2 regions of the Azotobacter bryophylli genome follow, and region 2 is predicted to be linked to the other one. Evidence: predicted binding sites of a transcription regulator. Region 2 holds the regulator's gene; the other holds the start of a gene.
The links. Region 2 encodes LexA, which represses DNA repair genes until DNA is damaged. Its sites were predicted from a motif close to CTGTNTNNNNANACAG; they were not measured.
Positions count from the first base shown of each region.

Region 1: a site for LexA is predicted at 1,905-1,920, ahead of recN (DNA repair protein RecN). Genes of this name have one in related genera too.

Region 1 is NZ_JBHRSJ010000030.1:62,438-65,847, reverse strand. It holds gene fur (ferric iron uptake transcriptional regulator) at 1-132, shown strand, start outside; gene recN (DNA repair protein RecN) at 201-1,877, opposite strand; gene grpE (nucleotide exchange factor GrpE) at 2,067-2,618, shown strand; gene dnaK (molecular chaperone DnaK) at 2,748-3,410, shown strand, end outside.
Region 2 is NZ_JBHRSJ010000031.1:157,872-161,281, forward strand. It holds gene ACFOJE_RS15575 (DUF6586 family protein) at 55-576, shown strand; gene ACFOJE_RS15580 (hypothetical protein) at 748-981, shown strand; gene sulA (SOS-induced cell division inhibitor SulA) at 1,111-1,590, opposite strand; gene lexA (transcriptional repressor LexA) at 1,599-2,210, opposite strand; gene ACFOJE_RS15595 (TetR/AcrR family transcriptional regulator) at 2,498-3,235, shown strand; gene ACFOJE_RS15600 (L,D-transpeptidase family protein) at 3,302-3,410, shown strand, end outside.

The DNA of each region.
Region 1 (3,410 bases), on a different contig from region 2:
TGCGTGGATACCGGCGAGGTGATCGAATTCTTCGACCCCGAGATCGAGAAGCTGCAGCGGGAAATCGTCCGTAAGCACGGTTTCGATCTGGTCGATCACAACCTGGTACTCTACGTGCGCAAGACCTCCTGACCGGGCTTTCCGGTATGCGGGATGAAAAGCGGAGGCGACCCTGGGGTCGCCTTTTTCTCGGCCGGGATTCAGGCCGCCCGGGCCGTGCCGATCATCTGTCGGGCGTGGGCCAGGGATTCCTCGGTCAGGTCCACGCCGCCCAGCATGCGGGCGATCTCTTCCACTCGCTGTCCGCCATCCAGCAGGCTGACCGCGGTGCGTGTCTCGGCGCTGCCGCGTGCCTTGTGCACGAACAGGTGGTTGTGCCCCTGGGCCGCGACTTGGGGCAGGTGGGTGACGGTCAGGACCTGACCGCGTTGGCCGAGCTGGCGTAGTAGCTGGCCGACCACCTCGGCGGTCGGGCCGCCGATGCCGACGTCCACTTCGTCGAATACCAGGGTCGGTATGTGCGAGGTCTGGGCGGTGATGACCTGGATCGCCAGGCTGATGCGTGACAGCTCGCCACCCGAGGCTACCTTGGCCAGGGACTTCAGGGGCTGGCCGGGGTTGGCGCTGACTAGGAACTCGACCTGTTCGAGTCCCTGGGGGTGGAGTTCGTCCGATCCGTGCGGTCGCAGCTCGATGCTGAAGCGCCCGCCGGGCATGCCCAGGCGCTGCATTTCCTGCTCCACCGCCTGTCCTAGGTGCCGGGCCGAATCCTGGCGGAGTCGGCTGAGTTCCTGGGCCCTTTCCCCGTAATGGCGGGCATAGGCGGCCAGCTCCTCCTGCAGGCGCTCTATGGCCTCGTCATCCGCATTCAGCTCTTCCAGCTCGGTCAGCAGCCGTTGCTGCAGAGCGGGCAGCTCGCCCGGCTGGGTCCGATGCTTGCGCGCCAGCGTATAGATGGTGTCGAGGCGCTCCTCGATGCGCTGCTGGCGCTCCGGGTCGGCATCGAAATGGTCGATGAAGCGGTTCAGTTCGCCGACTGCCTCCTCTATCTGGATCTGTGCGCTGGCGAGCAGGTTGATCGCCTCGCCGAGAGCTGCTGGCTGGCTGTGCTGGCTGGTCAGTCGCTGCAGGCCGGTGGTCAGGACGGATAGCACGTTGCCTCCTTCGCTCTCGCTGCACTGATCGATCACCTGGCGACAGCTGCCGAGCAGGCTACCGGCGTTGGCCAGGGTCTTGTGTTCCTGTTCCAGTTGCTCCAGTTCGTTGTCGCCTAGGGCCAGATTCTCCAACTCCTCCAACTGGTAGCTGAGCAGTTGTTGGCGGGCGCGCTGCTCGTCGCTGGCGTTGGTCAGTCGCTCCAGCGTTTGCTGGGTCTGACGCCAGCGCTGGGCGGCGAGCTGCACCTGGCGGGCCAGCTCGCTGGCGCCGGCGTATTCGTCTAGCAATCGGCGGTGGGTGTCGGCTTTCAGCAGCGACTGGTGCTCGTGCTGGCTGTGGATGTCGATCAGTCGTTCGCCGAGGGACTTGAGATCGCCCAGCGGGCAGGGGGAGCCGTTGATATAGGCCCGCGAGCGTCCTTCCGCGGTGATCACCCGGCGCAGGATGCAGGGGCCGTCGCTTTCCAAATCGCGTTCGGCGAGCCAGTTGCGTGCCTCGGGGATCCGTTCCAGATCGAAGCTGGCGAGAATGTCGGCTTTGTCTGCGCCCGGACGCACCACGCCGCTGTCGGCGCGATCGCCCAGCGCCAGGCCCAGGGCGTCCAGCATGATCGACTTGCCGGCTCCGGTTTCGCCGGTGATCACCGTCATTCCCGCATCCAGTTCCAGATCCAGATGTTCGACGATGGCGTAGTTGTGTATGGACAGGTGCACCAGCATGGCGAGGCTCCCGAAAAAAAGCGTTGGCTGTGCATTTATACAGTAGCTGATTTTGCACTGGCAATCCGTCCAGGTGCGAAAGTCCATCGTGGTTGGCTTTTTTCCCTTGAAGCGCGGATTTGCATCCCCATATAGGCCGGCAGAAGCCCCGGGCCTTGTCTCGTGGCCACTTTTTGAAAGGAGAGATGCATGGCTGACGAACAGAACTTGGATACCCAGTCGACTGAGGCGAATCCTGCTGCCACCGAAGCTGCTGGCGAAAATCTGGCCGCCCGTGTGCAGACGCTGGAGGAGCAGTTGGCGGCTGCCCAGGATCAGGCCCTGCGCGCCGCGGCAGAACTGCAGAACGTGCGTCGACGTGCCGAGCAGGACGTGGAGAAGGCGCACAAGTTCGCTCTGGAGAAGTTCGCCCTGGATCTTCTCGGTGTGATGGACAGTCTGGAGCGAGGCCTGGAGCTGAGCGATCCGAACGACGAGTCGATCAAGCCGATGCGCGAAGGCATGGAGCTAACCCTGAAAATGCTCCACGACGTGTTCAAGCGCTACCACCTCGAGCAGCTCGATCCCCATGGCGCGCCCTTCAATCCCGAGCATCACCAGGCGATGGCGATGGAGGAGAGCGACACCGCCGAGCCGAACAGCGTGCTGAAGGTGTTCCAGAAGGGCTACCTGCTCAGCGGTCGCCTGTTGCGTCCGGCGATGGTCGTGGTCAGCAAGGCTCCGTCGAAAGACAAGCCTTGAAATCCGGTGGCTGGCTCCCCATCTAGTGTGTCAAGCGTTTATCTGGCTTCGTGCCGGTTCTAGACGGCGCGGATCAACAGGCCCCGGAAGCGACGGCGGCCTGCCAAATCAAAGTTTCGGAGAGTGAATATGGGCAAAATCATCGGTATCGACCTGGGCACGACCAACTCCTGCGTGGCCATCCTGGAAAACGGTAGCGTCAAGGTGATCGAGAATGCCGAAGGCGCGCGCACTACCCCGTCGATCATCGCCTACACCAACGACGGCGAGACCCTGGTCGGTCAGAGCGCCAAGCGCCAGGCGGTGACCAATCCGCACAACACCCTGTTCGCGGTGAAGCGCCTGATCGGCCGCCGCTTCGACGAGGGCGTGGTGCAGAAGGACATCCAGCTGGTGCCCTACAAGATCGTCAAGGCCGATAACGGCGACGCCTGGGTCGAGGTCAAGAATCAGAAGATGGCTCCGCCGCAGATCAGCGCCGAAGTGCTGAAGAAGATGAAGAAGACCGCCGAGGACTATCTCGGCGAGCCGGTCACCGAAGCGGTGATCACCGTGCCGGCTTACTTCAACGACAGCCAGCGCCAGGCCACCAAGGATGCCGGCCGCATCGCCGGTCTCGAGGTCAAGCGCATCATCAACGAGCCGACCGCGGCCGCGCTGGCTTACGGCATGGACAAGGCCAAGGGCGACCACACCATCATCGTCTACGACCTGGGCGGCGGTACCTTCGACGTGTCGGTGATCGAGATCGCCGAGGTCGACGGCGAGCACCAGTTCGAAGTGCTGGCCACC
Region 2 (3,410 bases):
CTGATCCCGTCGTCATGGGTATATAGTGGCCGCATTGATCCGGAGGGTGCCGTCATGGCTCATGAGCTCTATACCCGTACCAACCAGAAAATCCATTTCGCCGGCCTGGCCCTCAAGGCCTGGCGTCAGGCCGAGGCGAGCGGGGGCATGAACGCCCAGGCGCTCATCCAGGCGGAACGCGAGGCCGTGCTCTTCCATCTGTACGGGGCGCTGCTAGGGCTCTGCCATGAGATCGCCGGTTTCTACCGTCTGCCCGAGGCCAGGTCCCCGCGCGTGGAACAATTGCTCAGCTCCGCGGTGCTGGAGGCGGCTCCGAGTCCGGAGTTGGCCGAGCTGGTTGAACTGGCCCAGCAACCGGAAACCTGGCTGGCGCAACTGCTGGCCGAACATGCCCGTCTGTTCCTGCCGCCGCAGGCGCCGAGCAAGGCCAAGGTCGATCCCTCTCTGCCGTTGATCGAGGCGGTCAGCCTGGACGAGGAGGAAGAGCGGGCCCTGAAGCCCGAGCAACTGGAAGAGTGGCGCCAGCATCTGAAAGACATGGCCTTGCGCTTCCGTGGGTCTCTGACCGAGTGGTGAGCCGGCCCGGCCATTCTTCGGAGCGAGCCGGGGAGGGGCCTCGGCGCAGGCTTCTCGATCCTTCGCGCGAAGTGGGATTCTGTCGGGCGGCTTGGTCACCCCGGCATGAGGTATAGGGGCGAGCGGTTTCGACTGTTACAATGGCGGTCTTTTTTTGAAGAGCCGAGCCTTATGCCTACCTCCTTCCTGGAAATCGTCGAACTGCCCGATGGTCGCATAGCACTGCGTCGCGCGGATGACGAGGAGGAATTGGTGATTCTCGACTTTTCCGAAAGCGCCAAGGAATTTTTGCAGGGCTACCACATCGAGGTTGCCAAGGCCATGCTCAACGTCGGCGTGCAGATGGCCGGGCGCCTGGCCTCGGGCGATTTTGACGACGAAGAGCTGCCGCGGGTCCTGCACTGACCGGGGCTACCGATCGGGCTGCTCGCGGGCGAGCCTTCTTCCACGGTCCATGCATCCGATGCGATGCACGTCGTTTGCCCCCTCTCTCTTCCGCGCCCGGCAAGCCCTCGCTTCTCGGGGCGGAGCCGCTCACCCCAGACGGATATTCAGGCTCTGGGCATTGCCCAGGCTGGCCGCCTGCAGCAGCTTCCGGCGAGTCGCCTGATCCATCTGATTGAACCAGCTGATCACCGTGTGGCTGCGGCCCAGGCGCAGGGCCTCGCAGGTCAGTTCGGTGACGTCCTGCCCGGGGCGGGGTTGCAGCAGTAGGATGCGTTCGCGGTTCAGGCCTGCATCGCGCAACCAGCCCTGGGTCAGGCTGGCGGGAGGCGCGACCAGGGTGAGCCAGCGGCCGGCATCCCCCTGGCTCAGTTCGCGAAGGACGGGGGCCAGCAGAAACAGGCAATTTCCAGCGGCGCCGCGCAGGGTCAGTTCGCTGAAGGCATCCTGCTCCAGGATGCGAGAGGACTCCGTCTTCTCCTTCGCTCTCACCGCTCTCGGTTGAGCGATGAAGGCTTCGAACAGGGATAGTTGGGACTGGGACGCTTGCACGGGCTGCTGGAACTGCATATTGCCTCCTAGCGGCGAATCACGCCGACGCTCAAACCTTCGATGATGAGTTCCTGCTCTTTCAGATCGATTTCGATCGGTGCGAATTCGGGGTTCTCGGCGATCAGCCAGACCTTGTCGCCTTCGCGCTTGAAACGTTTGACGGTGACTTCGTCGTTCAGTCTGGCTACCACGATCTGCCCGTTGCGTGCTTCGCGGGTGGTGTGCACGGCCAGAAGGTCGCCGTCGTTGATCCCCACGTCCTTCATGCTGGTGCCGTGCACGCGCAGCAGGTAATCGGCGCGAGGATGGAAGAAGCCGGGATCGATCCGGCAGGCTTCCTCGATGTGCTGTTGTGCGAGGATGGGGGCGCCGGCAGCCACCCGGCCGACGATCGGCAGGCCATCGGTCGTCTCGCTGTCGACTTCGGCGCCGGGAATGCGTATTCCGCGTGAGGCGCCCGGCGTCATTTCGATCGCGCCCTTGCGGGCCATCGCTTTCAGATGTTCTTCGGCGGCATTGGGCGATTTGAAGCCGAGCGCCTTGGCGATTTCCGCCCGGGTCGGAGGGTAGCCATTGTCTTCGAGGCAACGCTTGATGAAAGCGAGGATTTCGACTTGGCGGGGCGTCAGTTTGGACATGGGGCGGTCCTGGTTTTTTATACAATGACTGGGATTATATACAGCCCCTGCCGATTGGCAACCGTTCGGCTCCTTCGCTGTCCCCTGGGCAACCGGTAGCGGACTCGCCGGTCAACATCCCTTGCAGCGAACAGCTCGAGCAAGCTGGAAGTCTTCAGTATCGTCGTTGGCTTGGAGTGAGTACGGCAGCAATAGCGTCTTCACATCGGTAAGCCAGGATGGGAGCATGGAGGGCGGCCAAGGACCGGTGCCTGAACAGGAACGATGCTCAGACAGGCGGAGGAAACATGACCTATTCGGAAACCGTCGAAAGGATCCTGGATACCGCGGAGAGGCTGTTCGCGGAGCGGGGGTTCAGCGAAACCTCGCTGCGCCTGATCACCAGCAGGGCCGGGGTCAATCTGGCTGCGGTCAACTATCACTTCGGCTCGAAGAAGGCGCTGATCCAGGCGGTCTTCTCGCGTTTTCTCGGCCCCTTCAGTCTCAGTCTGGAGCGGGAGCTGGATCGCCGCCAGGCCGGCCAGGAATACCATCCCGGGCTCGAGGAACTGCTGGACATGCTGGTGGATCGGGCGCTGGCGGTGAAGCCGCGCAGCGGGAACGACCTTGCCACCTTCATGCGGCTGGTCGGTCTGGCCTTCAGCCAGGGGCACGGATATCTGCGCAGTTACCTCGAGGACATGTACGGCAAGGTGTTCCGCCGCTACCTGCTGTTGCTGCAGCAGGCGGCTCCTGCCATTCCGCCCATCGAGCTATTCTGGCGGGCGCATTTCATGCTCGGCGCCGCCGTTTTCAGCATGTCCGGACTCAAGGCGCTGACCCTGATGGCCGAGGAAAATTTCGGCGTGCAGACCTCCACCGAACAGCTATTGCGCCTGCTGGTGCCCTTCCTGGCCGCCGGCTTGCGTGCGGAGAGCGCCGTCCATGACGAGATGCTGGCCAGTGCCCGTCTCAAGACGCGCGACAAGGAGGCGGCGCCGATCCGGCGCATGCCGGACCCGGGCCTGATGGCCGGAGGACGATAGGGAGCAAAGGAAACGGAGCGCCAGCCAGTGGGCGCCGCCGGTTCGATCGGCTAAGCTAGCCGCCCTATGCGATTTCTCGACCTTCTCCATATCTCCCTTGCCGATCAGGCCCTGTATGGGCTGACCGGCGGCTCGCTGGTCCTGCGTTTTCCCGTGTCTACGGCGCTGAACGGGC